Regions from separate parts of the Streptomyces sp. NPDC058653 genome, predicted to be linked through region 1. Evidence: riboswitches for the same ligand, from Rfam matches in the RefSeq annotation. Region 1 holds a riboswitch; each other region holds the start of a gene.

Region 1 (10,384 bases):
CAGCACCGGTTCGAGCACGAGCAGCCGCTCGACGAGGCGCAGGAACATCGCCACGTCCCGTAGCAGATCGTCCGCGTCGCGGCTGCTCGCCGCGCCCCGGATGCCCGCCTCGGCCCGCGCCCTGCGGGTGGCTCCTGAGGCGAACAGGGCGCTCCACTCGGTGAGCTCGGGGGCGATCTCCGGCAGCACTTCCCAGGCGCTGCGTATGCGCCGGCGGCGCGGGCTCGTGGGCTCGGGGCGCCCCCGTGCGGCGAGCACCGCCGCCGCCGTGCGCAGGGCGGCCAGATGGGCCGTGGCATAGCGCTCGTTGGGCGCTTCGAGGGTGGCGGCCTCGTCCAGTCCGGAACGGGCCTTGGCGAGGAGGTCGAGGGCGGCGGGCGGCGCGGTCGCGCGCCTGAGGACGGGGTGGACATCGGTCGCGGCGCCGGTCAGTGAGGGGGCAGGGCCGCCTGTGCTTCGCCGGTGTGCGGCTGCGGCGTAGGAACTGGCCATGACGAACCTCCTGGTCGTCTCTGTGACGGCTCTGTGGCCGTATGTGTCCATCGTGGAGCACGCCACTGACAATCGGCTCTGACCTGCGCTTTTACTTCGCGCGCACGTTCGCAGGCGCTTTCGCGCACGCGGCGCCGCGGCTGGCGTGGATCATCCGGGCGTGCGGCTGCGCACCCGCGGCACCTGTGAGAATCGGGCGTATGGACAGGAGCAGCACCCGCCGGCAGGCCACCCGTCAGAAGCTCTACGACGCCGCGGTGACGCTCATCGCCGAACAGGGCTTCTCGGCGACGACCGTGGACGAGATCGCCGAGCGCGCCGGAGTCGCCAAGGGCACCGTCTACTACAACTTCAGGACCAAGAACGAACTGTTCGAGGAGCTTCTGCGGCACGGCGTCGGTCTGCTCACCGACTCCCTCCGGACGGCGGTCGACGAGACGGCCGGGCGCGAGGGGACCAGCGTGGAGGCGCTGGACGCCATGGTCCGCGCGGGACTCGCCTTCATCGACCGCCACCCGGCCTTCACCCAGCTGTACGTGGCCGAGCTCTGGCGCACCAACCGCGCCTGGCAGGCCACGTTACTGGTGGTGCGTCAGCAGGCCGTCGCCGTCGTGGAGAAGGTGCTCCAGGAGGGGATCGACGGCGGTGAACTCAACCGTGAGATGGACATTCCGCTGACCGCCGGCGCGCTGATGGGAACGGTGCTGGTGGCGGCCCTCGACTGGCAGGCGTTCCAGCCCGAGCGGTCGATCGACGAGGTGCACTCGGCCCTCTCGCTGCTGCTGCACGGCCGGGTCGGCGGCGGCTGACGGGGGGTCGGCCAGGGGGGCCGCCAACGGAAAGTGCGCCGCCCCGACCGGCCTTCCTCACTCGGACCCGATCGGAGCGGCGCACCGCCCACCCCCGTTGCGGTCGGGGTGCCACGCCGCTCCGCCGCCCCGTGCCGGCGGTATCGGCACCGCGCCCCTCCCGTGCCCCTCACTCTTCCGTCTTCGCAGGTGAGGGCCCATCCGCGTCTCTACTCATCTCATGTACTAGGTACGGATACTCACGACCCCGTTCCGGAGCTCACCCGTCCGGCCGACACGCTGGCTACGATCGCGTCCGTGTCCGTACTCCCCCTTGTCTTCACCAGTGGCTGGGCCAGCGGGATCAACGCCTACGCGGTGGTCCTGCTGTTGGGCGTCTTCGGCGCGACGGGGATGACCGACGAGGTCCCCGAGTCGCTCCAGCGCACCGATGTCCTGGCCGTCGTCGGCGTGCTCTTCGTCTGCGAGGCGGTGGCGGACAAGATCCCGTACGTCGACTCGGTCTGGGACTCCGTGCACACGCTGATCAGACCGGTCGCGGGCGCGGTGGTCGCGGCGCTGCTCGCCGGGGAGAGCGGTTCGCTCCCTGAGATCACGGCGGGCGCGGTCGGCGGGTCGACCGCTCTGGTGAGCCATCTGGTGAAGGCCGGCACGAGGATGGCGGTCAACACCTCCCCCGAGCCGTTCAGCAACATCGCCGTGAGCACCGCGGAGGACCTGGGCGTCGCCGGGGTCATCACGTTCGCGATCTTCCACCCGCTCGCCGCCGCGGTCGTCGCGGGCGGTCTGCTGCTGCTCGGCGTCGTGACCGTCTTCTTCCTGGTCTCCAGGATCCGGCGGTTCCGGCGGCGCAGGGCGGAGAGACGCGAGGAGAGACGCCTCGCCACGCCGTGGCCACCACTGTGAACTCCGGCGCGGCGGGGCGCGGCACGGCGCCCCCCGCCGGGCGTCCCGGGCGCGACCGGGGGAAAACCGGCGGCTAAGGTCCACTTCCATGGCACGGATTGCGGTGATCGGCGCCGGGATGGGCGCGATGGCGGCGGCTGCCCGGCTGGCGGTGGCTGGGCACCGGGTGACGGTGTACGAGCGTTCTGCGACGTACGGCGGGGCCCTCGGCCGGTTCGAGCGTGACGGGTTCGCGTTCGACACGGGGCCCGGGTTGCTCCATCTGCCCGCCGTCTACCGGGATTTGTTCGTCAAGACCGGCAAGAAGCCCCTCGAAGAGTGTGTGCGGATGACGCAGGTCGACCCGGCGAGCCGTCATGTCTTCCCGGACGGGACCGATGTGTCCCTGCCGAACGCCTCGCGCGCCGGTGTCGTCGCGGCCCTGGACGCCGCGCTCGGCGCGGGCGCGGGAGCCAGGTGGGGGGATTTCCTCGGCCGCGCCCGGGACGCCTGGGACCGGTCGCGGCGTCCTCTGTTGGAGGAGCCGCTGCGGGCCGACTGGCAGGTGCTGGGGCGTGATCCGTATCCCGCCGTCCGGCAGCGCAGGCTGCTGCGCGGGCCCCGGCTGGCGGGCACCGTCGCCGAGGTGGGGGCGCACGAGCTGGCGGATCCCCGGCTGGCCGCGCTGCTGGAGGGCTACGCCCTGTCGTACGGGCTGGATCCGCGGCACACGCCGACGGGCGCCGCACTGCTGCCGTACATGGAGCAGACCTTCGGCAGTTGGTACGTGCGGGGCGGCATGCGGGCGCTCGCGCACGCGGTGTACGAGCGGTGTCTGGAGCGCCGGGTGGAGTTCGTCTTCCACGCCGAGGTGACCCGCATCGTCGAGAAGGACGGCCGGGCGGCGGGCGTCGAGCTGGCGCCGGGGGCCTCGGTCGGCCCCTCCCCGGTCGTGGAGGCGGACCAGGTGGTGGCGGGCGCGTCCCCCGCCGCGCTGGCGGGTCCGGAGCTCTGGCGGGACGAGGACGTACGGCCCCTGAACGGGGGCGCGGGCGGCGGGCCACCGTCGGTCCCGGGCAGATTCACCGTGCTGCTGGCCCTGCGGGAAGGCCGGCCGGACGGCACCGCGCACCGTACGGTGGTCCACTCCCCCGACAACGGCGAGGCCGCCGCCGTCTTCTCCGGGCGGACGGCCGAGCGGCCCACGGTCACGGTGCTGCGGCCGGACGACCCGACCACGCGCCCGGACGACGGGCACGAGGCGGTCACCGTCACGGCGACGGTGGCACCGCAGGGTCCCGTCGACTGGACGGACCCGGGGCTGCGTGAGCGGTACGCGGACGTCCTTGTCGCGGCGGCCGGCGGCGCGGTGCCCCGGCTGAGGGAGCGGCTGCGCTGGCTGGAGGTCCGTACGCCGGCCGACACGGCGTCACGGACGGGGGCGCGGGGCGGTTCGGTGCCCGCGCCGTCGCTGGCGGGTGCCGAGGGCCGGCTGCTGCATCCGGCGAACACGACGCGGCTTCCGGGGCTGTATCTCGTCGGCGGTGAGGCGCACCCGGGCGGCGGGCTGGCGCACGCGGGGATGTCCGGGGCGCTGGTCGCCGGGCTGATCGTCGAGGGGGCGGACTTCCGCGGCTCGCGCTGAACCCCTCCGGCGCCCGCTGAACTCCCCCGGCGTCCGTGAGAGTTGACGGGCCGTCAGGTGCGGTCAGTAACGGTACTGCTGCTCGTCGTAGTTGGGGTCGTAGCCGTACTGCTGGGGCTCCTGCTGTGGCATCGGGGGGACGTTCTCACCCTCGCGCTGCTGCGGGACCCAGACACCGCCGGGCGGGGTCTCGGCGCCGTACTGCGACTGGGCGCCCTGCCCGCTCTGGTCGCCGTAGGGGTCGGCGTACTGCTGCTGGCCGCCGTAGCTGTCGTACGAGCCGTAGGCCTCGCCGCCGGTGGTGGTCGCGCCGCTGTACGGGTCGGTGTAGGCCGCGTACTGCTGCTGGCCCGTGCCGTAGTCGTACTGCCCGGACTGGCCGTTCTGCGCCGCGTACGGGTCCTGTTGGGCCGCGTAGGAGTCCTGGCCGCCATATACGTCCTGGCCCTGGCTGGCGTACGGGTCGGGGGCCGCGTAGACCTCGGAGGCGCCGTAACCGTCCTGGCCGGCGCCGGCGTAGGAGTCGTGACCCGCGTAGGAGTCCTGGCCCGTGGTCGCGTCGTAGCCGTGGTACGGGTCGTAGTCGCCGTACTGCGTCGCCTGGTAGGCGGCGTCGGTGTACACGCCGTACTGCCCCGTCTCGTCGGGCATCGGCTCCGGCTCGTAGACGGAGGCGGCGTACGGGGGCTCGTCGGGCATGGGGCCGGCGGCCTCGGCGGGAGAGTCGGCGACGGGCTGGTACTCCAAGTCCGAGACCTCCAGGCTCGGTTCCCGGATCTCGCCCTCGCCGCCGCCCGCCTTGCGGCGCCGGCTCGCGCCGGGGCTGCCGCCGATCGCCCAGCCGGTGGAGAAGCCGCGCCGGAACGAGAGCGTCACATAGGTCTGGCCGACCGCGAACGCGATCGCGCCGACCGCGATGACCGGGACGGAGGCGAGCAGGACACCCAGCACCACGCCGAGGAACCCGGTGAAGGCGAGAAGCCTCCAGCGGAGCCGCGCCTTGTACTGGAGCAACACTTCGCCCAGCAGCCACAGCGCGACGATGCCGAACGCGATGTAGAGGACCGTCCAGCCCATGCCCGCCCCTCTCCTGTGGTCACCGTCCTGGGACGGTGACCGGTACGACCGGTCAGGACTGCTCGTGCAGTCCGAGGTTCTCGTAAATTTCGAGCGTCGCCGTGGAGTTGTTGAGTGTAATGAAGTGGAGTCCGGGAACACCCTCCGCGCGCAGCGTCGCGCAGAACTCCGTCGCGTACTCGATACCGATGGAGCGTACAGCGGCGGGATCGTCCTTGACGGAGAGGATCCGCTCTTTCAGCGCCGGGGGCAGCGAGGCGTTGCTGAGCTGCGAGAAGCGCTCGATCTGCCGGACGTTGGTGACCGGCATGATCTCCGGGATGATCGGCGTGTCGCAGCCCGCGGCCACGACCTTGTCCCGCAGCCGCAGATAGTCCTCGGGGTCGAAGAACATCTGGGTGATCGCGTAGTCCGCGCCCGCGCGGCACTTGGCCACGAAGTGCCGGATGTCGCTCTCCCAGTCGGACGAGCGCGGGTGCATCTCGGGGAAGGCCGCGACGCCGACGCAGAAGTCGCCGGACTCCTTGATCAGCCGGACCAGGTCCGCCGCGTACCGCACGCCCTCGGGGTGCTTGACCCACTCGGCCATCGGGTCGCCGGGCGGGTCTCCGCGGACGGCGAGGATGTTCCTGATTCCGGCGTCCGCGTACTGGCCGATCATGTTGCGCAGCTCGGCGACCGAGTGGTTCACGGCGGTGAGGTGGGCGACCGGGATGAGCGTGGTGTCGGAGGCGATGCGCTGGGTCGCCTTGACCGTCCCGGCGCGGGTGGAGCCACCCGCGCCGTAGGTCACGGAGACGAAGCTGGGGCCGACCGCCTCGACCCGGCGCAGCGCGTTCCAGAGATTCCGCTCGCCTTTCTCGGTCTTCGGTGCCCAGAATTCGAACGAGTACGACAATTTGCCGGTCGCAAGCAGCTCACGCACCGTACGGGCGCGATCTGTCCTGGTCGAAGCTGTGCCAAGGGCCATACCCGAAGGCTATCGAGGCTGCGGCGATCACCCAACCAGAGCAGGGCGAATTGTCCACTTCACGCCATCCCTGTCCATTACTCGGACAGGACGGACACCGGAGATCGAGAGTGGACAGGGTGCCCGCGCCCCTCCGGGGCGGTCGGAGGCCCGCTGCCGGGGGCCCGGAATCAGGCGGCCTTCTGTCCGTGTCAGGCGACTCGGTCGCGGACGCGCTTCGCGAGTCCGGCCGCGGCCATCGCCGGATCGTCCGCCTCCGTGACGGCCCTGACGACCACGACCCGGCGGGCCCCGGCGTCCAGCACCTCGTCCAGGTTTCCCGCGTCGATGCCGCCGATCGCGAACCAGGGGCGCCGGGTCGCGAGCGAGGCGGCGTACCGCACGAGGCCGAGCCCCGGCGCGTGCCGGCCGGGCTTGGTGGGGGTGGGCCAGCAGGGCCCGGTGCAGAAGTAGTCCACGCCGGGCTCCCCGGCCGCCGCCATCGCCTCGGCCTCGGAGTGGGTCGAGCGGCCGATCAGCAGCTCCGTACCGAGGATGGCGCGGGCGGCGGAGACGGGCAGATCACCCTGGCCCAGATGCAGCACGTCGGAGCCGATGGCGTGCGCCACGTCGGCCCGGTCGTTCACGGCCAGGAGCGTGCCGTGGCGCCGGCAGGCGTCGGCGAACACCTGGAGGTGGTCCAGCTCCTCGGCCGCCTCCATGCCCTTGTCACGGAGCTGCACGATGTCCACACCGGAAGAGAGGACGGCGTCCAGGAACTCGGGGAGATCCCCCTGCCGCTTACGGGCGTCCGTACACAGATAGAGCCGGGCGTCGGACAGCAGATCGAGTGCGCTGGGCGCACCGGGCGCTGCGGGCATGCGGGTCTCCCCCGTCGGATCGGTGTCTTCGGGAAACGCCCCGACGGGCGTCCCCGGACGGCCGTGCTCGGATCGGTGCCTGTCGGATCGGTTCTCTGTGACGGCCGTGCGCGGAACGGGGCGCTCCGCCCCGCGCACGGCCGGTGGTGGTGTCGTCAGACGGCGAGCGCCTGGGCGCGGCGCTTCACCTCCGTACCGCGATTCTCGCTGAGGGCCTGCGCCGGCGTGCCCGGCAGCGACGGGTCGGGAGTGAAGAGCCACTCCAGCATCTCTTCGTCGGTGAAGCTGTCGTCCCTCAGGAGCGTCAAGGTCCCGGCGAGGCCCTTGACGACCTTGTTGCCGTCGATGAAGGCGGCCGGCACCTGGAGCGCGCGGTTCTCCCCGCGGCGCACGGCGATCAGCGTGCCTTCCTTCACCAGCTGACGCACACGCGTCACCTCGATATCCAGCATTTCGGCGATATCGGGCAGGTGAAGCCAGGCAGGGACGAGAGCATCGATCTTTGCGTCAATCTCAGTCACAGGACAAGCCTGCCATCCCGGACTGACAGTCGGAAGCCGAGCCGGGCACCGAACGGGTCGGCGAACGGCGCGTCGGCCCGGCGCCCACGGCGCGGGAACCGGCGCGGGCGACGTTCAGAGAGCCGTGGATCTGAGCGGTACGGCGGGGTCGGCGGCCCGCCCCGTGTCGATCCGCGCGCCCGCTGCCACGAGCTTGCGGCCCTGGGTCAGATCACGCGGCCGGCCGACGGTCAGCAGGGCCACCAGCGCCCCGTCACGCAGCCACAGGACCGTCCAGGCGGCGGTCGCCGGGTCACCGCGCCACAGCAGCGTGTCCGCCCGCGCGTGGTGGCCCGCGTACTGCACGAAGCGGCCGAACTGCTCGGACCAGAAGTACGGCACGGGGTCGTACGGCTCGCGGGCCTCCCCCACGATGTCGGCGGCGACCGTGCGCGGCCCCTGGAGCGCGTTGTCCCAGTGGTGCACCAGCAGCCGCTCGCCGTACCGGGCCGAGGGGAAGGAGGCGCAGTCCCCGACCGCGTACACGTCGGCCCGTGAGGTGCGCAGCCGGTCGTCGGCGGTCACGGCGCCCTCGGGGCCGGTCACGATGCCGGAGCCGGCCAGCCAGGCCGTGGCGGGCCTGGCGCCGATGCCCACGACGACCGCGTCCGCCGCCAGCTCGCGGCCGTCGGCGAGGACGACGGTGCCGGGCTCGACGACCGCCACGCGCGCGCGGGTGAGGAGTTCCGCGCCGCTCTCCGCGTACCAGTGCGCCATCGGAGTGGTGACCTCCGCCGGCAGCGCGCCGGCGAGCGGCCGGTCCGCGGCCTCGACGACGGTCACCGCGCACTCGGCCTCCCTGGCGGCCGTGGTGAACTCGGCGCCGATCCAGCCCGCGCCGACCACGACGATGTGCTTGCGGCGGTCCAGGACGGGGCGCAGCCGCGCGGCGTCGTCCAGGGTGCGCAGCAGATGGACGCCGGGCACGTCCCGCGTGCCGGGGAGGGTGACCGGCTCGGCGCCGGTGGCGAGGACCAGGACGTCGTACGGGATCGGTCCCGCCTCCGTGTCCACCTCGTGGTCGTCGGGGCGTACGCCGGTCACTTCGAGCCCCAGGCGCAGTTCCAGGGAGAGCGCGTCGAAGTCCACGTCGAGGGCCGAGCTCTCGGCCGTCCCCAGGAGGACGGCCTTGGAGAGAGGTGGCCTGTCGTAGGGCCGGTGGGGCTCGGCCCCGACGAGGGTGACGGGGCCGCCGTACCCCAGTTCACGCAGGGCCACGGCGGTCTGCACGCCCGCCATGCCCGCGCCGACGACGACGGTGCGCCGCTCGTCCGCCTGCTTCCGCTGCTCGTTCACCCGATCACCTTAAGGACACCGCGGGGGCGACGACTGCCTGAACGGCTCCCTTACAGGGCACGGGGAGGAGGGTTACGCTGACCCGGAAGCACTTATCGGCAGTAGCGAACAAGAGACTTCACACCTCGCGGGAGCCCGTACGCACCGGGCTGAGAGGGAGGCTGACGCGGCCTCCGACCGTACGAACCTGATCCGGGTCATGCCGGCGAAGGGAGGAGCTGGACGCCCATGCGCTCATCTCACGTTCCGTTGGGGGGATCCGGCCCGGAGACATCTCCGGGCGGGCCTCCGGACCCGTCGGCCGGCCGGGGTCCCCGGCACAGCGACGTCCTGGTCGTCGGGGGCGGCATCATCGGCCTCGTCACCGCCTGGCGCGCCGCGCAGCGCGGGCTCGGCGTCACCGTGGTCGATCCCGAGCCGGGCGGCGGGGCCGCGCAGGTGGCCGCCGGGATGCTCGCCCCGGTCACCGAGGTCGACTACGGCGAGGAGGCCCTGCTGGGGCTGAACATCGCCTCCGCGCGGCTCTATCCCGGCTTCGTCGCCGAACTGGAGTCGGCCACCGGCCAGGACACCGGCTACCGCGCCTGCGGCACGCTGGCCGTCGCTCTCGACAGCGACGACCGGGCGCGGCTGCGTGAACTCCACGCCCTCCAAAGGAGATCGGGCCTCCGGTCCGAATGGCTCACCGGCCGCGAGTGCCGGCGTCTGGAGCCGATGCTCGCTCCGGGGGTACGGGGCGGGCTGAGGGCCGACGACGACCACCAGATCGACCCGCGCAGGCTCGCCGCCGCCCTCGTGACGGCCTGTGAGCGGGCCGGGGTGGTCTTCCACCGGGCCTGGGCCGAGAGGCTGCGGGTGGTCCGGGACCGGGCCGCCGGGGTCGCCGTCGGGGGCGGCGCCGAACTCGCCGCCGACCAGGTCGTCATCGCCGCCGGCAGTCTCAGCGCGCGGCTCGCCGGGGTGCCGGCCGAGGTCCTGCCACCGGTACGGCCCGTCAAGGGCCAGGTCCTGCGGCTGACGGTGCCGCGCCCGTACGCCCCGTTCCTCTCCCGGACGCTGCGGGCCGAGGTCCGCGGCAGCCATGTCTATCTGGTGCCCCGCGAGAACGGCGAGCTGGTCGTGGGCGCCACGAGCGAGGAGCTCGGCTGGGACACGACGGTGACGGCGGGCGGGGTCTACGAACTCCTGCGCGACGCCCACGAACTGCTCCCCGGCATCACCGAACTGCCGCTCGCCGAGACCCGCGCCGGGCTGCGCCCGACCTCGCCGGACAACGCCCCGCTGCTGGGGCCGACCGCCCTGCCGGGGCTGCACCTGGCCACCGGGCACCACCGCAACGGGGTGCTCCTGACGCCCGTCACGGGCCAGGTGATGGCCACCGTACTCACCACGGGCGAACTCCCCGACGACGCGCGGCCCTTCGCACCGGGCCGCTTCCCGTCCAGCGCCCCCGGCCCCTCGCCGGGCCCCTCCCCCGCCGCCTCCGCAGCTCAGGAGCAGCACGCATGACAGACACCGTGAACTCGCCCGCCGACCCGTCCATGACCGTCTCGGTGAACGGGGAGGCCCGCGTCCTCGCGGGCCCCGTCACCCTCGACGTCCTCGTCGCGACCCTCACCCCCGCCCCGTCGGGCGTCGCCGCCGCGCTCAACGAGACCGTCGTCCCGCGCGGGCGCTGGTCGGCCACCACCCTGTCCGACGGCGACCGGGTCGAAGTCCTCACCGCGGTCCAGGGAGGCTGAACCGGATGTCCGACGACAGGCTCGTCATCGGCGACACCGCCCTCGACT
Region 2 (10,384 bases), on a different contig from region 1:
GGTACGGGGCCGCTGGCCCGGGGGCGCCGGGTCGGTGGGAATTCCCACCTGGTTCTACGGCCACGAGCCGCCGAACGCCTTCGCCGGGCACATCGCGAAGTACTTCGCCAACGCGACCCGGGAGGACGGTCTGCTGGCCCGCTGCAACGCCGGCGTCGTCTTCCTGCCCGGCGCCGCCGGCACCGTCCAGGAGGTCTTCGACAACGCGACGCCGAACTACTACGAGTCACGCGGCGAACCGACGCCCATGGTCCTGGTCGACCGCGCGCACTGGACGGAGAAGCTGCCCGCGTGGCCGCTGCTCACGTCGCTGGCGCGGGAGCGCTCGATGGAATCCCGAATCGCGCTCGTCGACTCGGTGGCGGAGGTGCCCGAGGCGCTGGCGCGTCTCTCGGCCTGACCTGCGGGGCCACGGGGGCGGATGGCCGCCCCCGTCGGTCCGCCCCCGTCGGCCCGCCCTCGTCAGTCGGCCCCGTTGTCGCCCGTGGGGGCGGCGTCCCCTTCGACGCCTGCCGGGTCGGGCTCCGGGTCGTCCAGGACCACCAGGTCCTCGGCTGCGAAGGAGACCCCGACGGTCGCGCCCTCGGCGGGCACGTCGCGGAGTGCGCACTCCGCCTCCACGACCGGTCCGTCCGTGGGGCGCAGTTGAACGGCGACGTGGCTGCCACGGAAGATCCGAGCCCCGACGGTGCAGCGCAGTCCCTCCTCAGCAGGACCGATCCGCACCCCTGCGGGACGTACCAGCAGTGTGCGTCGGCCCCCCGGTGAGCCGGCGGGCACCGGGATCTTGCCCCAGGGCGTATCGGCGACGTCGCCCCGCACCGTGGCGGCCACCACGTTGTCGAAGCCCAGGAAGCGCGCGACGAACGCGGAGGCAGGGCGCTGCCAGACCTCCACCGGTGTGCCGCTCTGCGCGACGCGTCCGTCGCGCATCACCACCACGCGGTCGGCGAGTGCGAATGCCTCGCCCTGGTCGTGTGTGACGGCAAGAACCGTCGTGCCCAACTGTGCGAAAACGCCGCGCAGTTCCACCACCAGGCGTTCGCGCAGACTCCGGTCGAGCTGACCGAGCGGTTCGTCGAGCATGAGAAGCCGGGGGCGCGGGGCGAGCGCCCGCGCCAGTGCCACGCGCTGCTGCTCCCCGCCCGACAGCGCGGCAACGGCGCGGCGCTCGGCGCCCGGCAGGCCCACGAGCTCCAGCAACTCGGCTACGCGTCGCCGCTGTTGACCGCGCGGTTCCCCACGCATGCGCAGCCCGAACGCGACGTTTCCGCCGACGTCGCGCTGCGGAAAGAGCTGGTGATCCTGGAACATCAGCCCGACGCCCCGCCGGTGCACCGGCACCCCCGCCTGGTCGGAGCCTTCCAGCAATACCCGCCCCGTGTCCGGCGGTTGAAGACCGGCGACGACACGCAGCAACGTGGACTTGCCGCTGCCGCTCGGCCCGAGGACACAGACGATCTCGTGGGCGGCGATCTCCAGATCCACCCTGTCGAGCGCCGTACGGTGCCCGAACCGCACGGTCACGTCCTCAAGAGTGAGCAGGGCCATCAGAACTCTCCGGAACGGTCGGTACGGATACGTTCGAGCACCAGCAGCGACACGGCGCACACCACCATCAGCACCGTGCTCAGCGCCATCGCCTGCCCGTAGTTGAGATCACCCGGCCGGCCCAGCAGCCGCGCGACGGCCACCGGCAGCGTCGGCCGGTCCGGTCGCGCGATGAAGACCGTGGCACCGAACTCACCGAGCGAGACGGCGAAGGCGAACCCGGCGGCCACCAGCACCGCCCGCCGCACCATCGGCAGATCGACCTCCCGCCACGCACGCAGCGGTGACGCCCCCAGCACGGCGGCGGCCTCGCGCAGCCGCCCGTCCACGGCGCGCAGGACGGGAAGCATGGTCCGTACGACGAACGGGACCCCCACCAGGGCCTGGGCCAGCGGCACCAGGATCCACGACGCCCTCAGATCCAGCGGCGGCTTGTCGAGGGTGATCAGGAATCCGAAGCCGACGGTGACCGCCGAGACGCCCAACGGAAGCATCAGCAGGGCGTCGAAGCCCCGTACGAGGCGTCCCGCTCGCCGGGTGAGCGCCGTCGCGGCCAGCCCGCCGACCACCAGGGCGATGACGGTGGCCGTCAGGGCGTAGCGAAGGGAGTTCCAGACGGCTTCCAGCGGCGGTACGAGGAACGTGCCGCCGCTCGCCTCCACCGAACGCAGCGCCCGGTAGTAGTCGAAGCCGTAGCCGGCCGGTCCGTCGAGGGACCGCTCGATCAGCACGCCGAGGGGCAGCAGGATGAGGAGGAGGACGGTGCCGAGCACGCCGGCGAGCAGGGCCCACTGGCCGATTCCGCGGGGCCTGCGCGCCGTCTGCGCCGGATCGACGAGTTTAAGGGTGCTCTCCCGCCTCCGTACGGTCCAGGCGTGGAGCGCGAGAATCGCGCCGACGGCGGCGAACTGCACCATCGTCAGAACGGCCGCGGTCGGCAGATCGAGCAGTTGCGCTGTCTGCCGGTAGATCTCCACCTCCAGGGTGGAGTAGGCCGGACCTCCGAGAATCTGGACGATGCCGAAGGAGGTGAAGGTGAAGAGGAAGACCATCAGCGCTGCGGCGGCGACGGCGGGGCCCAGCGCGGGCAGCGTGACCCGCCACCAGGCAGCGAGGCGCCCCGCGCCGAGCACCCGCGCGGCCTCCTCCTGACGGGGGTCCAGCTGCGCCCAGAGGCCGCCCACGGTGCGGACCACCACCGCGTAGTTGAAGAAAACATGCGCGAGCAGGATCGCCCACACCGTCGTGTCCGCCCGCACACCCCACAGTTCGTCGAGCAGCCCGCCGCGCCCCAGCAGCGCGAGGAACGCCGTGCCGACGACCACGGTGGGAAGGACGAACGGCACCGTCACCACGGCGCGCAGAAGATGCTTGCCGGGGAAATCGAAGCGGGCGAAGACATACGCACCGGGAAGGGCGATCAGCAGAGTGAGAGCGGTGGAGGCGAAGGCCTGCCACGTCGTGAACCAGAGCACCTGTCCGATGTCGGCCCGGCTCAGCACGTCGCCGAACCTGCCCCAGTGCCAGGAGCCGTCGGACTTCAGCCCGCGGCCGACGATCGCGACGACGGGGTAGGCGAAGAAGACCGCGAAGAACGCGACGGGCACGGCCATGAGGCAGAGCCGGAGGACGCTCCCCCGGCGACGCGCCGCCCGCACCGTGACGCCGGCGTCCCGGCCCCGTCCTCGGATCGGCCACCGGCGCGGCGGACCGGCACCCGGACCCGCCCCTGTACGCGTACTCCGCTCGTCCTTCCGGGCGGCGTCCGCGCCTACTTGACGACGAGTGAGGACCACGACTGGATCCACTCGTCGCGGTTCTCGGCTATCTTCTCCGGGGCGACGGTCCGGGGCTTGTCGACGACGGCGCCGTGGTCGGTGAAGAGCGCGGGCAGCTTCGCCCCGTCGACGACCGGATTCACGAACATGTTGAGCGGCATGTCCTCCTGGAAGGTCTTGCTCACCAGAAAGTCCAGCAGGGCCTTGCCGCCCGCCTCGTTCTTCGCCCCCTGGAGCAGACCGGCGAACTCGATCTGGCGGAAGCAGGTTCCCTTCGCGACGCCGGTCGGCGCCTCCTCGGGCTGCGGATCGGCGTACAGGACCTCGACGGGCGGGCTGGAGGCGTACGAGACGACGAGCGGCCGCTCCGCCTTCGCCTTCTTGCCGCCGGCCGAGCCGGAGAAGTCCTCGTTGTAGGCCTGTTCCCAGCTGTCGACGACCTGGACGCCGTTGGCCTTGAGCTTCTTCCAGTAGTCCTGCCAGCCGTCGTCCCCGTAAGCGGCGACGGTGCCGAGGAGGAAGCCGAGGCCCGGTGAGGACAGCTCGGCGTTCTCGACGACCAGGAGGTCCTTGTAGGCGGGCTTCGTCAGGTCTGCGAAGGACTCCGGCGGTGCCAGCTTCTTGTCCGTGAAGTACTTCTTGTCGTAGTTGACGCAGATGTCGCCGGTGTCGACAGGGGTGACACGGTGCTCGGCGTCGTCGAGGCGCACGTCGGCGCGGACCTGGTCGAGACCCCTCGCCTCGTACGGCGTGAACAGGCCGTTGTCGAGGGCGCGCGAGAGAAGGGTGTTGTCGACGCCGAAGAAGACGTCGCCCTGCGGCGAACCCTTGGTGAGGATCTCCTTGTTGAGAGCCTCGCCGGCCTCGCCGCTCTTCAGCACCTTGACGGTGTAGCCGGTCCGTTCCGTGAACTCCTTCAGTACGGAGTCCGAGGCGGCGAACGAGTCATGGGCGACGAGCGTCACGCTCTTGGACTTCGCGCCGTCCGACGACGCGGAATCCTCCGACCCGCCGCCGCACGCGGCGAGCGTAGAGACTCCCAACGCCGCGGCGACGGCGCCGACCGCCATCTTCTTCGTGGTACGCAACTGAATTCCTCCTGGGATGTCCAGGAGAAGACGCGGCCCCGCCCCGCGCCGGCGAACCGGAGCAGGGCAGGGCGCAACAGCATGAGTGATGACCGAACTTCCTACCCAGAATGACCTGGGCGAGGTTCAGAGGGTCTGCGACCGTGAGGCTCTTTCCGAGCCTCTGCCGCACTCTCAGCGCTGTGGCGCTCCCCTGTCGGAATATGTAATTTGATCGAACCCCAGGGTACATGGACCCCAACGGGGCCCCTGGGCCGCGCTCAGCGCTCCGTGGCCGCCAGCTGTCCGCACGCCCCGTCGATCTCCTGACCACGCGTGTCGCGCACCGTCACGGGCACCCCGTGCGACGCGATGGCCTCCACGAAGGCCTTCTCGTCCTCGGGGCGGGAGGCCGTCCACTTGGACCCGGGTGTCGGGTTGAGGGGGATCAGATTGACGTGCACCCGCTTCCCCTTGAGCAGCCGCCCCAGCAGATCGCCCCGCCACGCCTGGTCGTTGATGTCGCGGATCATGGCGTACTCGATGGAGACGCGGCGCCCCGACTTCTCCGCGTACTCCCACGCGGCGTCCAGCACCTCCCGCACCTTCCACCGGGTGTTGACCGGCACGAGGGTGTCGCGCAGCTCGTCGTCGGGCGCGTGCAGCGAGACGGCGAGGCGGCACTTGAAGCCCTCGTCGGCGAACCGCAGCATCGCGGGTACAAGACCCACCGTCGAGACGGTGATGCCGCGTTGCGAGAGACCGAGACCGTCCGGCTCGGGGTCGGTGAGCCGGCGAATGGCGCCGACGACGCGGCGGTAGTTGGCGAGCGGTTCGCCCATGCCCATGAAGACGATGTTGGACAGCCGTGCGGGGCCGCCGGGGACCTCGCCGTCACGGAGCGCGCGCATGCCGTCCACGATCTGGTGCACGATCTCCGCCGTGGAGAGGTTACGGTCGAGCCCCGCCTGCCCCGTGGCGCAGAACGGGCAGTTCATGCCGCAGCCCGCCTGCGAGGAGATGCACATGGTGACCCGGTCCGGGTAACGCATCAGGACCGACTCGACGAGCGTGCCGTCGTGCAGGCGCCACAGTGTCTTACGGGTGGTGTCGTCGTCGCAGGAGATGTGCCGCACCACGGACATCAGGTCCGGCAGCAGCTCCGTGGCGAGCTTCTGGCGTGCGGCGGCAGGGATGTCCGTCCACTCGGCGGGGTCGTGCGCGTACCGCGCGAAGTAGTGCTGCGACAGCTGCTTGGCACGGAACGCCTTCTCGCCGAGCGCCGAGACGGCCTCACGACGCTCTTCAGGCGTGAGGTCGGCGAGGTGCCTCGGTGGCTTCTTGGCGCCACGGGGCGCGACGAAGGTGAGCTCTCCGGGGTTGGGCGGTGCCATGAGCTGTTTTCTCCTCGGTACGACGAGGCCGGTGTTTCCCGCCGACCGCGGGAGTGACGTGGGCACACTGCCGGTGCCGGGAGACCTCATGTGACGGGCTCCGCGACCGCAAGGCGCAGACGGAGCGCAGTAAGGCCCGCCGTCCAGGACGGCGGGCCTTACCAGGGTAACCGGTACGGGTACGGCTCAGCCCGAGCCGACGAACACCACCAACAGCAGCCACACCACCGGGGCCGTCGGCAGGAGCGAGTCGAGGCGGTCCATGATGCCGCCGTGACCGGGCAGCAGCGTGCCCATGTCCTTGATCCCGAGGTCCCGCTTGATCATCGACTCGCCCAGGTCCCCGAGCGTCGCACTGGCCGCCACCGCGAGACCGAGCAGCAGCCCCTGCCACCAGGTGCCGTCCTCGATGAGGAACTGCATGCACAGCGCGCCCGCCGCCATGGCGAACGCCAGCGCGCCCAACAGCCCCTCGCGGGTCTTGCCGGGGCTGATGCGCGGCGCCAGCTTGTGGCTGCCGAAGCGCCAGCCGATCGCGTAGGCACCGGTGTCGCTGACGATGGTCAGCACGAGGAACGTGAGCACTCGCTCCGCGCCGTCGTCCGCCTTGAGCATCATCGCGACGAACGTCGCCAGGAACGGCACGTAGAACGCCGCGAAAACGCCCGCCGTCACGTCCTTGAGGTAGCCCTCGGGCGGCTCCGTCATCCGCCACGCGAGCACGGCGAGCGCGGTGAGCGCGGTGGCGACCCAGGCGCCTTCCGCGCCCCGTACGTACCCGGCGACCACCATCGCGGCGCCACCGACCGCGAGCGGGACGAGGGGCACCTTGATGCCCTTCTTCTCGTCGAGCCGGGAGGTCAACTCCCACAGCCCGACGACGACGGCGACCACCATGACGCCGATGAAGACGGCCTTCACGATGAAGAGGGACGCCACGATCACCGCACCGAGTCCCACACCGACACCTATGGCCGCCCTGAGGTCACGGCCCGCCCGCTTCTTCGGCGGGGGTGGCGGAGGGGCGGACATGGGCTCCTGCGGCGTTTCGTCACGGAACAGGGGGCCGCCCGGCCGAGCAGCCCCCCGGTCGTCATCCTGGGCCCCGCCGCTCGCGGGTACGTCGGGCACGATGGGCATGGGCCGAGTCTGCTGTGCGTCAAGCGCATCGTATGCGGGACCCGCCGGGGCAGCCCCCTGGTCAGGCGGTCCCCAGTAGCCGGCAGTCGGCGGGGCCCCCCAGGAAGAGTCGTTCATCAGACCTCGAGCAGCTCGGCTTCCTTGTGCTTGAGCAGCTCGTCAACCTGGGCGACGTACTTCGCCGTGGTGTCGTCGAGCTCTTTCTCCGCGCGGCGGCCTTCGTCCTCGCCGACCTCGCCGTCCTTGATCAGCTTGTCGATCGTCTCCTTGGCCTTGCGGCGTACGGAGCGGATCGAGATCTTCGAGTCCTCCGCCTTGGTCTTGGCGACCTTGATGTACTCCTTGCGGCGGTCCTGCGTGAGCTCGGGGAACACCACGCGGATGATGTTTCCGTCGTTGCTGGGGTTCACTCCGAGGTCGGAGTCGCGGATGGCCTGCTCGATGTTGCGCAGCGCGCTCTTGTCGAACGGGGTCACCACGGCCATGCGCGGCTCGGGCACCGAGAACGAGGCGAGCTGGTTGATCGGGGTCAGGGCACCGTAGTAGTCCGCCACGATCTTGTTGAACATCGCCGGGTGCGCACGACCGGTGCGGATCGCGGCGAAGTCCTCCTTGGCGACCAGGACGGCCTTCTCCATCTTCTCCTCTGCTTCGAGGAGGGTCTCTTCGATCACCACTTGCTCCTGCGTGTCTTGAGTGGGCCCGGTGCTTACGGGGCCGGCGGAACCTGCGTCGCGTCTTCTTCCTGCACGGTGTCCGACCGGCAGGGCTTTGTCCATCCCCGTGCGGGGCAGCCGGAGTTCAGGCCCGGGTGCCCTGATCGCTCACGAGCGTGCCGATCTTCTCACCCTTGACGGCGCGCGCGATATTGCCCTCCGTGAGCAGTTCGAAGACGAGGATCGGCAGGGCGTTGTCACGGCAGAGAGTGACGGCCGTGGCGTCGGCGACCTTGAGGTTGCGGGTGATCACCTCGCCGTACTCCAGCGCGTCGAACTTCACCGCGTCGGGGTTGGTCTTGGGGTCGGAGTCGTACACCCCGTCCACGCCGTTCTTGCCCATGAGCAGCGCTTCCGCGTCGATCTCCAGGGCGCGCTGGGCGGCGGTGGTGTCGGTGGAGAAGTACGGCATCCCCATGCCGGCGCCGAAGATGACGACGCGCCCCTTCTCCAGGTGCCGTACGGCGCGCAGCGGGATGTAGGGCTCGGCGACCTGCCCCATGGTGATGGCGGTCTGGACCCGGGAGTCGATGCCCTCCTTCTCCAGGAAGTCCTGGAGGGCCAGGCAGTTCATGACCGTACCGAGCATCCCCATGTAGTCGGAGCGCGCCCGGTCCATGCCGCGCTGCTGGAGCTCGGCGCCCCGGAAGAAGTTGCCTCCACCGATCACGATGGCGATCTGCGCCCCGTCCCGCACGACGGCGCCGATCTCGCGGGCGATGGCGTGTACGACGTCGGGATCGACGCCGAGCCCGCCCCCGCCGGCGAACGCCTCACCGGACAGTTTCAGCATGAAGCGCCCGGCCTTCTTGCCGGGGTCGCTGTTGTCGTCGGTGGACTGGGTGGCGTCCGCGCCCTTGTTCATGGGGGTCTCCTCGTGCACATACGAAGAAGGCCATTGCCGATGGGTCCCTGTCCCTAGCGGCAATGGCCTCCTCGTCAGATCTGCGGCCGTCCGGCGCGTGTTCGGCCGGCGACTGCAGTAGACCCTAGCCGGGTCCACCGTCGATCGCGTACGACTGCGCGGTCCCGGGTGCTCGGCCCCGGGACGATGTCCGGAACGTCAGGCACCGACGCGGATGCGCGAGAAGCGCTTCAGCGTGACGCCCGCCTCGTCCAGGACCTTCCTGACGGACTTCTTGTTGTCCTTCGCGAACGGCTGGTCGAGGAGGGTGACCTCCTTGAAGAAGCCGTTGACACGACCTTCGACGATCTTGGGCAGAGCCGCCTCGGGCTTGCCCTCCTCGCGGGAGGTGGCCTCGGCGACGCGGCGCTCGTTCTCGACGACGTCGGCCGGAACCTCCTCACGGGTGAGGTACTTCGGCGCGAAGGCGGCGATGTGCTGGGCGACGTCCTTGGCGACGGCGGCGACTGTCGCGTCGTCCACGCCGCCCTTCTCCAGCTCGACCAGGACGCCGACCTGCGGCGGCAGGTCGGGCATGGTGCGGTGCATGTACGTGCCGACGTAGCTGCCCGCGCCCTGGAACTGCGCGAAGCGGTCCAGGACAATCTTCTCGCCGAGGTTGGCGTTGGCCTCGTCGACGAACGCCTGGACGGTCTTGCCGGGCTCGATCTCCGAGGCGCGCAGCGCGTCGATGTCGGCCGGGCTGGTCGTGGCGACGTGGGCGGCCAGCGCGTTGGCCGCGGCCTGGAACTTGTCACCCTTGGCGACGAAGTCCGTCTCGCACTTCAGCTCCAGCAGGACACCGGAGGTGTTGTCGTCGGAGACGAGGGAGACGACAGCGCCGTTCTCCGCGCTGCGGCTCTCGCGCTTGGCGACGCCCTTCTGACCCTTGACGCGAAGTACCTCAACGGCCTTGTCGACATCGCCGTCGGCCTCGACCAAGGCCTTCTTGCAGTCCATCATGCCGGCGCCGGTGAGCTCGCGGAGCTTCTTGACGTCAGCGGCGGTGTAGTTCGCCATGTCTGTGAATCTCTCTCGGAAGTCGAAGATCTACGGGTGGACGGCGGGGGCCGTGGCCCCCGCCGTCAGCAACCGAACCTTGAGGTCAGGCCTTGTCGCCGTCCGCGGCCGGAGCCTCGGCGGCGGGGGCCTCGGCCGGAGCAGGGGCCTCGTCGGCCTGCTCGGCGTCGGCGACCTTCTCCGTCTCGGCGGAGGTCTGGACGTCGGCAGGCGCCTCGGCGGCGTCCGCGGACTTCTCGGCGTCGGCCTTCTTGTCGCCTTCGAGGAGGTCACGCTCCCACTCGGCGAGGGGCTCGCCAGCGGCCTTCTCGCCCGGCTTGGAGTCGCCGGTGGCGGCGCCGGAGCGGGCGATGAGGCCCTCGGCGACGGCGTCGGCGATCACGCGGGTGAGCAGGGTGACGGAGCGGATCGCGTCGTCGTTGCCCGGGATCTTGTAGTCGACCTCGTCGGGGTCGCAGTTGGTGTCGAGGATCGCGACGACCGGGATGTGGAGCTTGCGCGCCTCACCGACGGCGATGTGCTCCTTCTTGGTGTCGACGATCCAGACGGCGCTGGGCACCTTCTGCATCTCGCGGATACCACCGAGGGTCTTCTCCAGCTTGGCCTTCTCGCGGGAGAGGACCAGGAGCTCCTTCTTGGTGAGGCCGGAGGCGGCCACGTCCTCGAAGTCGATCTGCTCGAGCTCCTTCAGACGCTGAAGGCGCTTGTAGACGGTGGAGAAGTTGGTGAGCATGCCGCCCAGCCAACGCTGGTTGACATACGGCATGCCAACGCGCGTCGCCTGCTCGGCGATGGCCTCCTGGGCCTGCTTCTT
Region 3 (10,384 bases), on a different contig from region 1:
GACCGCGCCGCTCTAGCATCGAAGTCAGGCGGGAACGTATCTCACGTATTCACGCTGTCCGGATGCTTCAGACACTCACGGAACGAGGTAGGGACGATGGCGGTACGGGAGATTGTCGCGGGAATGCCCTGGTGGGTGAAGTGGATCGCACTGCCCGTGGTGGTTCTCGTGGTGTTCGGCGGGCTGATCGCGAGCCTCGTCGGACTGGTGATCGGGCTGCTCTTCAAGGCGCTGGTCCTGGTGGCCCTGGTCGGCGGGCTCGTCTACGGCGTACGGAAGGTCACGTCGTCGTCGTCCTCGCGCGGCGACTGGTAGGACCGCCGCCGCCCCGCTCCGGGGCGGCCCCGCACCCCCCGCCGTTAGCCCGCGCGGGGGAATGGCGGAGACGAAACCACGCCCGCCCCAGAGGCTGCCATTAGAGTGGCAAGCCTCTGCCACATCCTGCGAAAACAGCGTCCACGGTCGCTTTGACCAACGCATTGTTCGAGTTCTCGGCGCCGGACCTCAGAGTCTGTCCCGGGTCCCCCAGGGCGTGGCAGGCGCGGGGGCGGCCCCCGCGAGCGGGCGCACGCCCGTCAGTACGCCTGGGGGTGACCTTTGGCCACAGCGACCACGTCAGCTGCCCCTACCCTCATCGGTTCGGTGCGGCGCGCGCTGCGCCTGCTGGAGTCGGCCGGCGGCCATCCGAACGGCGCCCCGGCGAAACGGCTGGCCCGTGAGGCCGGCCTCCCCCTCCCCACCGCCTATCACCTGCTGCGCACCCTGACCCACGAGGGCTATCTGCGCCGGGAGAACGGCGTTTTCTTCCTCGGCGACGCGGTCGACCGCCTGGTGAGCGGCGAAGCCCCACCGGCCGGCCGGGGCCGGCGCACGATGGCCGAGTCGATGGAGCGCTGCCGCGATCTCATCGGGGCGCCGGTGTATTTCGCGGTCTACCGCGAGGGCGAGATCGAGATCGCCGCGGTGGCCGAGAGCCCCGCCGCGCCCGCCGTCGCCGAGTGGGCCGCCTTCCGAGAGACCGCGCACGCGCACGCGATCGGCCAGTGTCTGCTGAGCCAGCTCGACGAGGAGGGCCGCCGGGACCATCTGGACCGGCACCCCGTGGGCCCGCTCACCCCCTACTCGGTCGCGGACCGGCGCACGCTGCTAACGCGCCTCGGCGCCATGGGGCGTACGGGGCCGGTGCTTGAGCGCCAGGAGTACGCGCTCGGGCATGTCTGCGCCGCCGTACCGATCAGGGCGGGGGCGACGGTCGCGACGCTCGCCACGTCCGTGCCGCTGCATCAGGAGGAGAGACTGCTTCCGGCTGTCGAACGGCTGTGCAAGGAGATCGGAAGCATGATCGGCTCGCTGGAATTCTCTATCAGTATCTGAAATATCACTCCTTGTGATCCACCAGAGCGTGCCGGACGATTAAGAAGAGGATCAAGGGGCATCAATACCGGACCTTTCACCCGTCAAACCACCAAAATCACTCTGAATTTCCTACTCTCCGTAACTTTCCGTCATCCACTGCGGGGTACATGATGCGCGAGTTGGTTCAGGCCGAAGTCCTGATGAGTTTCCTCGTCTCCGAGGAGCTCTCCTTTCGAATTCCCGTGGAACTGCGTTACGAGACTTCGGATCCCTACGCGGTGCGGATGACGTTCCATCTGCCCGGCGACGCCCCGGTCACCTGGGCCTTCGGCCGGGAGCTGCTGATCGACGGCATCAACGAGCCCAGCGGCGACGGCGACGTGTACATCTCGCCGACCCAGCCGGAGGAGCTCTCCGATGTCCACATCAGGCTCCAGGTCGGCGCGGAGCACGCCCTGTTCCGGGCCAGCGCCCCGCCGTTGGTGGCCTTCCTCGACCGCACGGACCGGCTCGTCCCGCTGGGCCAGGAGATGGCGCTCGGGGACTTCGAGAGCGATCTGGAGGAGACGCTCGGACGCATTCTCGCCGAGGAGAACGCGGGCTGAGCGCCCGTACTCCCCAGGGCCGTATCCAACGCGCCGTACCCCACGGGCCGTATCCCCACGCGCCGTATCCAACGGGCCGTATCCCCACGCGCCGTACCCCGCACGGGCCGGGGTCCTCACGTCCACGCCGCGCGCTACTTCTTACGCCGCCGCCCCCCGCCGCCACCGCGCGTCCGCAGCCCGCCCAGCGGCCCCTTGGAAGGTGCCCCCGACGGCTCCCCCGAGGGCGCCCCCGCCGCGGTCTCCGGCGCCGGTCCCCCCGACGGCTCCGGCCGGTCGGCCGACACCACGAGCGCCGCGAGCGCCGTGGTCACGGGCACCGACGCGACCAGACCGATCGACCCGACCAGGGTCCGTACGATCTCCTCCGCCACCAGCTCGCTGTTGGCGACCGTCCCCACGCTCGACTGCGCGATGGAGAAGAGCAGCAGCAGGGGGAGCGCCGCGCCCGCGTAGGCCAGTACGAGCGTGTTGACCACTGACGCGATGTGGTCGCGTCCGATCCGGATGCCCGCCCGGTAGAGCGCGCGGGGCCCCATCGTCGGGTCCGCCTGACGCAGCTCCCACACCGCCGACGTCTGGGTGACCGTCACATCGTCCAGCACACCCAGCGATCCGATGATCACCCCGGCCAGCAGAAGGCCGCTCATGTCGATCTCGGGGAACAGCCCGTGGATCAGCCCGGTGTTGTCGTCCGTATTGCCCGTCAGGCTCGCCCAGCCGATGAACAGCGAGCCGAGCAGCCCGATCAGCAGCAGGGAGATCAGCGTGCCGAGCACGGCGACGGATGTACGGGCCGTCAGACCGTGGCAGAGATAGAGCGCGATCAGCATGATCGCGCTCGCGCCGACGACCGCGACGATCAGCGGATTCGAGCCCTGGAGAATCGCCGGCAGGATGAACAGCGTCAGCACGGCGAACGAGATGACCAGCGCGACCAGCGCCATCAGCCCGCGCAGCCGGCCCACCACGATCACCGCGAGCGCGAAGATCCCGGCCAGCAGAGCCATCGGCATCGTGCGGTCCACATCGGTGACCGAGTACTGGAGATCCCTCGGGGCGTCGGGCGCGTAGGCCACCACGACGTCCTGTTTCACGTGAAACTGCCGCGGCGCGTCGGGCTGGACGACCTCGACGAATCTGCGCCCCTTGTCCTTGCCGCTCTTCACCTCCACGGTCGCCTTCTCGCAGTCGCCGGTCCGCGCGCGCTGAGCCTCCCGCCCTTGGGGGGTCGACGTGTCGCCCGTGGGCGGGACCTGGGCGGCGTTCACAGCGCCGCAGTCGACCTTCTCGATCTTCACCACCTGGCCCTGCTGGGTCTGCCGGTCGAAGCCGACACCGGTGCGTTCATGGGCGGGGGTGCCGCCGGGCCAGAGCACGACGAGACCGACGACGACGGCCGTCGCGAAGGGAACCAGCACCGCGGCGATGACCTTGCGCAGATGTCTGGAGACCGGCGCGGCCGGCCCATGACTGTGCGAGTGGCCGTGCGGATCGGGTGGATGCGTGGATGGGGTCACCGACCGATCATCGCAAGAACGGCGGAGGCCCTCTGTTCAGCACGCCCGATATGGCGTTAGCGTGGTGGTGCCTTTACACACGCGGGAGCTCGGAGCACCGGGCTGAGAGGACGCTGACTGTGGAGTTCCGGGGCTTCCCCGGATCCCTGAGCTGCGTCGACCGCCGAACCTGTTACCGGGTAATGCCGGCGTAGGGAGTAGGTCTCACATGACCGTTCAGGACACACGCACGTCTGCCTCCAACGGTTCCAACGGTTCCAACGGACCCGACGGCCCCGAGGGCCCCAAGGGTTCGGACGGCTCCAGGGCCATCGGCTGGCACAAGGGATACGTCGAGGGCTCACGCCCCGACCTCCGGGTGCCGGTCCGTCAGGTGCATCTCACCAACGGCGACGACGTCACGCTGTACGACACGTCGGGGCCGTACACCGACCCCACCGTCGAGACCGACGTACGGCGCGGGCTCGCACCGCTCCGGGAGAACTGGATCGTCGGCCGCGGCGACACCGAGGAGTACGCGGGCCGCCCCGTCCGCCCCGAGGACGACGGGCTCAAGCACACCTCACCGCGCGGCGGGCTGCTCCGGAGCGGAGCGACCGATCTGCGGGGCCTCGACGCGGTCTTCCCCGGCCGCCCCCGCCAGCCGCGCCGGGGCCGCGAGGGACAGGCCGTGACCCAACTCGCGTACGCCCGCCGGGGCGACATCACCCCGGAGATGGAGTACGTCGCCATCAGGGAGAACGTCGCGCCCGAGGTCGTACGCGAGGAGATCGCCGCCGGCCGCGCCGTACTGCCGGCCAACGTCAACCATCCCGAGATCGAACCGATGATCATCGGCAAGCGGTTCCTCGTGAAGGTCAACGCCAACATCGGCAACTCCGCGGTCACCTCCTCCATCGAGGAGGAGGTGGACAAGATGACCTGGGCCACCAAGTGGGGCGCGGACACGGTGATGGACCTCTCCACCGGCCGTAACATCCACACCACCCGCGAATGGGTCCTGCGCAACTCCCCCGTCCCCATCGGCACCGTGCCGCTCTACCAGGCGCTGGAGAAGGTCGACGGCAAGGCCGAGGAGCTGACCTGGGAGATCTACAAGGACACGGTCGTCGAACAGGCCGAGCAGGGCGTCGACTACATGACCGTCCACGCGGGCGTGCTCCTGCGCTACGTGCCGCTGACCGCCCGCCGCAAGACCGGCATCGTCTCGCGCGGCGGCTCGATCATGGCGGCCTGGTGCCTGGCGCACCACAAGGAGTCGTTCCTGTACGAGAACTTCGAGGAGCTGTGCTCCATCCTCGCCTCGTACGACGTGACGTACTCCCTCGGCGACGGTCTGCGCCCCGGCTCGATCGCCGACGCCAACGACGAGGCGCAGTTCGCCGAGTTGCGGACGCTGGGCGAGCTGAACACGATCGCCAAGCGGCACAACGTACAGACCATGATCGAAGGCCCGGGCCATGTCCCGATGCACAAGATCAAGGAGAACATCGACCTCCAGCAGGAGATCTGCGAGGAGGCGCCGTTCTACACGCTCGGCCCGCTGACGACGGACGTCGCCCCCGCGTACGACCACATCACCTCCGGCATCGGCGCGGCGATGATCGCCTGGTGGGGCACGGCGATGCTCTGCTACGTGACGCCCAAGGAGCATCTGGGTCTGCCGAACCGGGACGACGTGAAGACCGGTGTCATCACGTACAAGATCGCGGCGCACGCGGCGGATCTGGCCAAGGGTCATCCGGGGGCGCAGGAGTGGGACGACGCGCTGTCGGACGCGCGGTTCGAGTTCCGCTGGGAGGACCAGTTCAACCTGGCTCTCGACCCGGACACGGCACGGGAGTTCCACGACGAGACGCTCCCCGCCGAGCCGGCGAAGACCGCGCATTTCTGTTCGATGTGCGGGCCGAAGTTCTGTTCCATGCGGATCTCGCACGACATCCGGCGTGACCACGGCGGTTCGCGGGAGGAGATCGAGGCGGGCATGGCGGCCAAGTCGAAGGAGTTCGCGGAGAGCGGCAACCGGGTCTATCTGCCCCTGGCGGAGTGAGCCGTAGTCCCGACGACGGAGGCCCCCGACCGGACGGTCGGGGGCCTCCGTGTTTTCCGGCCCCGCCACCGGGGCGCGGAGTCGGGTCCATAGGTCGTAGCGGCGACTCCCACCAAAGTGGTGGTTGAGGCCGCGAAAGGTGGGGACGGGGCGGAATGACTTGTACCGGGGAGTGGCGGAAGTATCGGATGAGTCCTGTAGTCGGCAGGCGGCAGCGCGCTTCACCGACATCCCCGACGTCCCGAGGGACAGATCTGCATGGCCACAGAAGCCGGCACCGGACCCGCGACACCCGAATCGACATCGAACCCCGTCCCACCGGCTCAGAAACCGGCGTCGGCACCGCCTCCGCACTCCGGACTCCTGCTCGGAGTCCTGTCCCTGGCCGCCTTCATGGCCGGCCTCGATCTCTTCATCGTCAACGTCGGATTCGACGCCATCGGACGTGAGTTCGACGGAGCCTCACTCGGTGACCTCTCATGGGTCCTCAACGCGTACGCCATCGTCTTCGCCGCACTCCTGGTGCCACTGGGGCGGCTCTCCGACCGCTACGGCCGCAAGGCCGGATTCCTGCTGGGCGTCGCCCTGTTCACCGCGGCGTCCGCGGCCTGCGCCGTATCGACCTCGCTGTGGCAGCTGGTCCTCTTCCGGGTGCTCCAGGCGGTCGGCGCCGCGGCGCTGACGCCCGCCAGTCTCGGTCTGCTGCTCTCGTCGTTCCCGCCGGACCGCCGGGCCGGCGCCGTACGGATCTGGTCGGCGAGCGCCGCGCTGGCGGCGGCGGCCGGGCCGGTCTTCGGCGGGCTGCTCGTCAGCGCGTCGTGGCGGTGGATCTTCCTGGTGAACATCCCCATCGGCGTCCTCGCGCTGGTCGTGGCCGTACGCATCGTCCCCGACTCCAAGGAGGCGGCGATGACCCGGCTGCCCGATCTGCCGGGGGCCGCTCTGCTGACGGGTTCGATCGGGCTGCTGGCACTCGGCCTGGTGAAGCTCAACGACTGGTCCGCGGTACGGACGTCCGCCGTGCTGGCCGGTGCGGTCCTCGGGATCGCGGTGTTCTGGTTCCGGTCGCGGCGCCATGCCTCCCCGGTGATCGAACCGGCGCTGCTGCGGGTGCGGGCCTTCGTCTGGTCGAACGTGACGGCGATCGCCTTCAGCGCGGCCTTCGCCGCCAACCTGCTCACCGCGATCCTGTGGATGCAGCAGGTCTGGCACTACTCCGCGCTGCGTACGGGACTCGGGATCGCCCCGGGCCCGCTGATGGTCCCGCTGGCCGCGCTCGTGGCCGCGAAGCTGGCGACGCGCGTACCGGCAGGCCGGATGGTCGCCGCCGGCTGTCTGCTGTGCACCGCCGGTGTGCTGCTGATGGCCGCGAGCATCGGGCAGGACCCGCACTACGCCGACGAGTTGCTGCCCGGCTGGCTGGTGGGCGGCGTCGGGGTGGGCCTCGCGCTCCCCACGATCCTCGCCACCGCCACGACCGACCTGCCGGCCGCCCGGTTCTCCACGGGCAGCGCGGTGGTCAACATGAGCCGGCAGATCGGCAGCGTGCTGGGGATCAGCCTGCTGGTCGCGATCCTCGGCACCCCGCTCACCTACGACGCGACCCACGAGGCGTTCGTCGACGCCTGGATCGCGATCGGGATCTTCATGATGCTCGGCGCCGCGACCGCGTTCGGTATGACCTCGCGTCCTGCCGCCCGTGGATCCCGGGCGCCGGCGAGCACGTAACCATCTCCTTCGAGAGGAAACGTCATGAACACAGGCATCAACCTGGGCAACGGCACCAACCTCGCCACCGGCACCGACGGTACGAGCACGAGCAAGACGCGCGTCGTCTTCGTCGACTGTCTGCCCGCGCTCACCCTCGGCCCGCAGCTCTCGCTGGCTCGCTTCGGTGAGATCGGTCTCGACCGGTCCACCCCCGACACCTTCGAGCGCTACCTGCACGACCTCGAACCGGGCACCGAACTCGCCGTCGCCTTCATCGGCGGCAGCGGCTCCTCCGCCCCGGCGGCGGTCCGGGCCCTGCGCGGCATGCGCGGCTTCGCCAAGACCCGGGTGTACGTCGTCGGCGACGGCGCCGGCGGCCAGGTACCCGGCTGGGCCGAGGTGCACGACGTCGAAGACATCATCGCCCCCGCCGCCTTCGACGGGTTCGGCTTCGCCGACACCGTCGAGATAGGCATGCGGGCCCACGGCTCGCTGATCCTCGACCCGCTGTACACGGACTTCTACCTCGACATGACGTGGAACAAGATCTTCGACTGGTTCGAGACGACCCGCTGGGACTGGCGTGAGCTGGACCTCGACAAGCTCAAGCCCGAGCTGATGAGCGCCGAGGAGATCGACTTCCTCACCGAGGCGGCGATCATCGAGTTCGGCACCCTGCCCGGCGCGCACAACTTCCTGCGCGAGTGGGAGGGCGAGACCAGCTTCTCGTCCTGGGCGCTGAGCTGGGGCGCCGAGGAGGCGCGGCACTCGCTCGTACAGGCCCGCTGCCTCGACAAGCTGGGCGTCAAGGTCCGTTCCAAGCACGCGCTGTACAAGCGCGAGCCGTACCCGATCGGCGACACCCGCGTCGGCACCCTGATGATGAACATCATCTCCGAGGCCCGCGCCGCCGAGCTCTACCGCGCGCTCGCCGCCGAGACCAAGGAGCCCGTCGTCAGGGGCATCTGGAAGCTCCTCGGCCGCGACGAGTCCCGGCACGCCCGCGCCTTCTACGTCTTCACGCAGGAGCTGTGCGACGGCAACCGGGAGAGCCAGATCGCCGCGCTCAAGATGGCGTACGTCTGGCTGGCCGACCGCAGCGACGGGCTCAAGCACCCCGCCGGGCACTTCTACCCGCACTCGACCTCGGCGAAGGGCGTGCGGCGCATCGAGACGATCCAGGACGGCGCCACCGACGCGGCCGACGGCAAGGTCCTCTCCATGGTCCGGCGGCTGGTCGAGGACGACTCGATCGAGTCGTCGAAGGACCTCAAGCGCAAGCTCCGCTCGCTCATCTGAACCGGTGTCGGCCCCGGCGCGAGCCGGCGGCCGACGACCGGACAGCGGCCGACGACCGACGACTGAGGAGCGAAGTCTTGCCCGAGTCAGCGTTCAACGACAGCGCGAGCGGAGCGGCGGCCGACACGGCCAACTGCTTCGGCTGCGCTCCGCACAATCCCATCGGGCTGCGGCTGGTCTTCGAGGAGGAAGGCAACGGATTCGGCACCCGGATCAAGCTCGGCGCCGACTACGAGTCGTTCCCGGGCGTCATCCACGGCGGCATCGTCGCCGCGATCCTGGACGAGACGCTGGCCCAGGCCGTGTACCGGTCGGACCGGATCTCCGCCTTCACCACCGGCCTGCGCATCCGTTACGGCAGGCCCATGGAGACCGGCGCCGAGTACACGGCCCACGCCGAGATCACCAAGCGCGACGCCCTCTCGGTACGGGCCTCCGGCGAGATCAGGCTGCCGGGCGGCGATCTCGTGGCCGCGGCCGACGGCACGTTCCATCTGCTCACGGACGAGGTCCTCGGCACGTACGGCACCCGCCTGCCGACCGAACTCGTCGACGCGCTCCGCGCCTCCAACAGAACCGTCACCCAGGGGGATTGATCACATGGACACCACCGAGACCACCGACACCACGGCCGCGGCCGGCACCACGGACCTCACCACCGAGGCCATCCACGAGAAGATCCGCCAGATCATCGGCGCCGAACTCGACACCCCGGCCGAGGGCCTGACACCCGACCAGCACTTCCGGTCCCTGCCCAACGTCGACTCCATGCGGGTCCTGCAGATCGTCCTCAACACCGAGAAGGCCTTCGACATCGAGATAGAGGACGAGGTCACCTTCCGGGTCCAGACGGTCGGGGAGTTCCAGGGCGTGGTGGTGGAGCTGTGCGGGCAGAAGAGCTCGGCGTGATCACCGGCGAGGGCGGCGGGAGCCTGGTCGACGCGCTCGCCGCCGTCGCCGCCCGGGGATCGGGCCACGGTATGCGCCTGTTCCGCGGGGACGAGGAGGCCGAGCGCGTCACGTTCGGCCGGCTCTACACCGAGGCCGGCGAGGTCGCCTGCGGGCTGCTCGAACGCGGGGTCGTACGGGGGGAGCGGGTCGCGATCGCGCTGCCCACCTCGATCGACTTCGCCAGGGCGTTCTTCGGCGTGCTCGCCGCCGGCGCGGTGCCGGTGCCGGTACCGCCGCCGGTGCGCTTCGCCTCGCTCGACATCCATCTGAGGCGGATCGCCCTGGTGATGCGCCAGTCCAAGGTGCGGGTCGTGCTCTCGGACAAGATGCTGGGCGGGCTGCTGGAGCCGACGCTCGGCGGCGCCGACGGCGAGTTCAAGATCCTCGACGTCGCCCTGACGCGTGCGCCGTCTCCGGTGTACGTGGACGTGGCGGCGGACGATCCGGCGCTGGTGCAGTACACCTCCGGGACCAGCGCGTCGCCGAAGGGCGTCGTCCTGACCCATGCCAACCTCCTCGCGAACGTCGATGCGATTGCCGGGGGGCTCGGCATCGACGACAGCGATGTGAGCTGCAACTGGCTGCCGCTCTTCCACGACATGGGGCTGATCGGCGCCTTCCTCTCGCCGGCGCTGAACGACGCCGAGACATATCTGCTGCCGCCCGAGGACTTCCTCCGGGACCCGGGGCGGTGGCTGCGGATCATCAGCCGGTACGGGGTGACCGCGACGACCGCGCCCAACTCCGGCTATTTGTACGCCCTGCGGCGTACCCCGGCCGCGCGTGTGCCCGAACTCGACCTGTCGCGCTGGCGCTCCGCGCTCAATGGCGCGGAGCTGATCGATCCGGACACGCTGCGCCGGTTCTCGGCGCACTTCGCCCCCGCCGGGTTC

The links. A riboswitch is a leader RNA that binds a small molecule or an ion and turns the genes downstream of it on or off. The one in region 1 is predicted to bind thiamine pyrophosphate.
Region 2: another riboswitch for thiamine pyrophosphate. It lies ahead of ACFWU9_RS27425 (thiamine ABC transporter substrate binding subunit); the one in region 1 lies ahead of thiO (glycine oxidase ThiO).
Region 3: another riboswitch for thiamine pyrophosphate. It lies ahead of thiC (phosphomethylpyrimidine synthase ThiC); the one in region 1 lies ahead of thiO (glycine oxidase ThiO).

The regions. Positions count from the first base shown of each region.
Region 1 covers NZ_JBHXRM010000006.1:157,088-167,471, reverse strand. Annotated here, with positions in the region: gene ACFWU9_RS07690 (SAV_6107 family HEPN domain-containing protein) at 1-492, opposite strand, end outside; gene ACFWU9_RS07685 (TetR/AcrR family transcriptional regulator) at 693-1,301, shown strand; gene ACFWU9_RS07680 (DUF4126 domain-containing protein) at 1,599-2,207, shown strand; gene ACFWU9_RS07675 (phytoene desaturase family protein) at 2,296-3,831, shown strand; gene ACFWU9_RS07670 (hypothetical protein) at 3,895-4,908, opposite strand; gene metF (methylenetetrahydrofolate reductase [NAD(P)H]) at 4,961-5,878, opposite strand; gene thiE (thiamine phosphate synthase) at 6,070-6,738, opposite strand; gene ACFWU9_RS07655 (Rv2175c family DNA-binding protein) at 6,894-7,259, opposite strand; gene ACFWU9_RS07650 (NAD(P)/FAD-dependent oxidoreductase) at 7,374-8,537, opposite strand; TPP riboswitch at 8,712-8,826, shown strand; gene thiO (glycine oxidase ThiO) at 8,823-10,103, shown strand; gene thiS (sulfur carrier protein ThiS) at 10,136-10,336, shown strand; gene ACFWU9_RS07635 (thiazole synthase) at 10,342-10,384, shown strand, end outside.
Region 2 covers NZ_JBHXRM010000038.1:48,829-59,212, reverse strand. Annotated here, with positions in the region: gene ACFWU9_RS27440 (LOG family protein) at 1-400, shown strand, start outside; gene ACFWU9_RS27435 (ABC transporter ATP-binding protein) at 463-1,545, opposite strand; gene ACFWU9_RS27430 (ABC transporter permease) at 1,551-3,164, opposite strand; gene ACFWU9_RS27425 (thiamine ABC transporter substrate binding subunit) at 3,323-4,417, opposite strand; TPP riboswitch at 4,498-4,622, opposite strand; gene rlmN (23S rRNA (adenine(2503)-C(2))-methyltransferase RlmN) at 4,678-5,790, opposite strand; gene ACFWU9_RS27415 (phosphatidate cytidylyltransferase) at 5,977-7,047, opposite strand; gene frr (ribosome recycling factor) at 7,047-7,604, opposite strand; gene pyrH (UMP kinase) at 7,732-8,511, opposite strand; gene tsf (translation elongation factor Ts) at 8,710-9,570, opposite strand; gene rpsB (30S ribosomal protein S2) at 9,656-10,384, opposite strand, start outside.
Region 3 covers NZ_JBHXRM010000041.1:29,309-39,692, forward strand. Annotated here, with positions in the region: gene ACFWU9_RS28415 (DUF5326 family protein) at 97-315, shown strand; gene ACFWU9_RS28420 (IclR family transcriptional regulator) at 643-1,374, shown strand; gene ACFWU9_RS28425 (SsgA family sporulation/cell division regulator) at 1,527-1,961, shown strand; gene ACFWU9_RS28430 (YibE/F family protein) at 2,096-3,481, opposite strand; TPP riboswitch at 3,553-3,695, shown strand; gene thiC (phosphomethylpyrimidine synthase ThiC) at 3,690-5,531, shown strand; gene ACFWU9_RS28440 (MFS transporter) at 5,790-7,259, shown strand; gene ACFWU9_RS28445 (ferritin-like domain-containing protein) at 7,284-8,540, shown strand; gene ACFWU9_RS28450 (PaaI family thioesterase) at 8,618-9,136, shown strand; gene ACFWU9_RS28455 (acyl carrier protein) at 9,141-9,449, shown strand; gene ACFWU9_RS28460 (fatty acyl-AMP ligase) at 9,425-10,384, shown strand, end outside.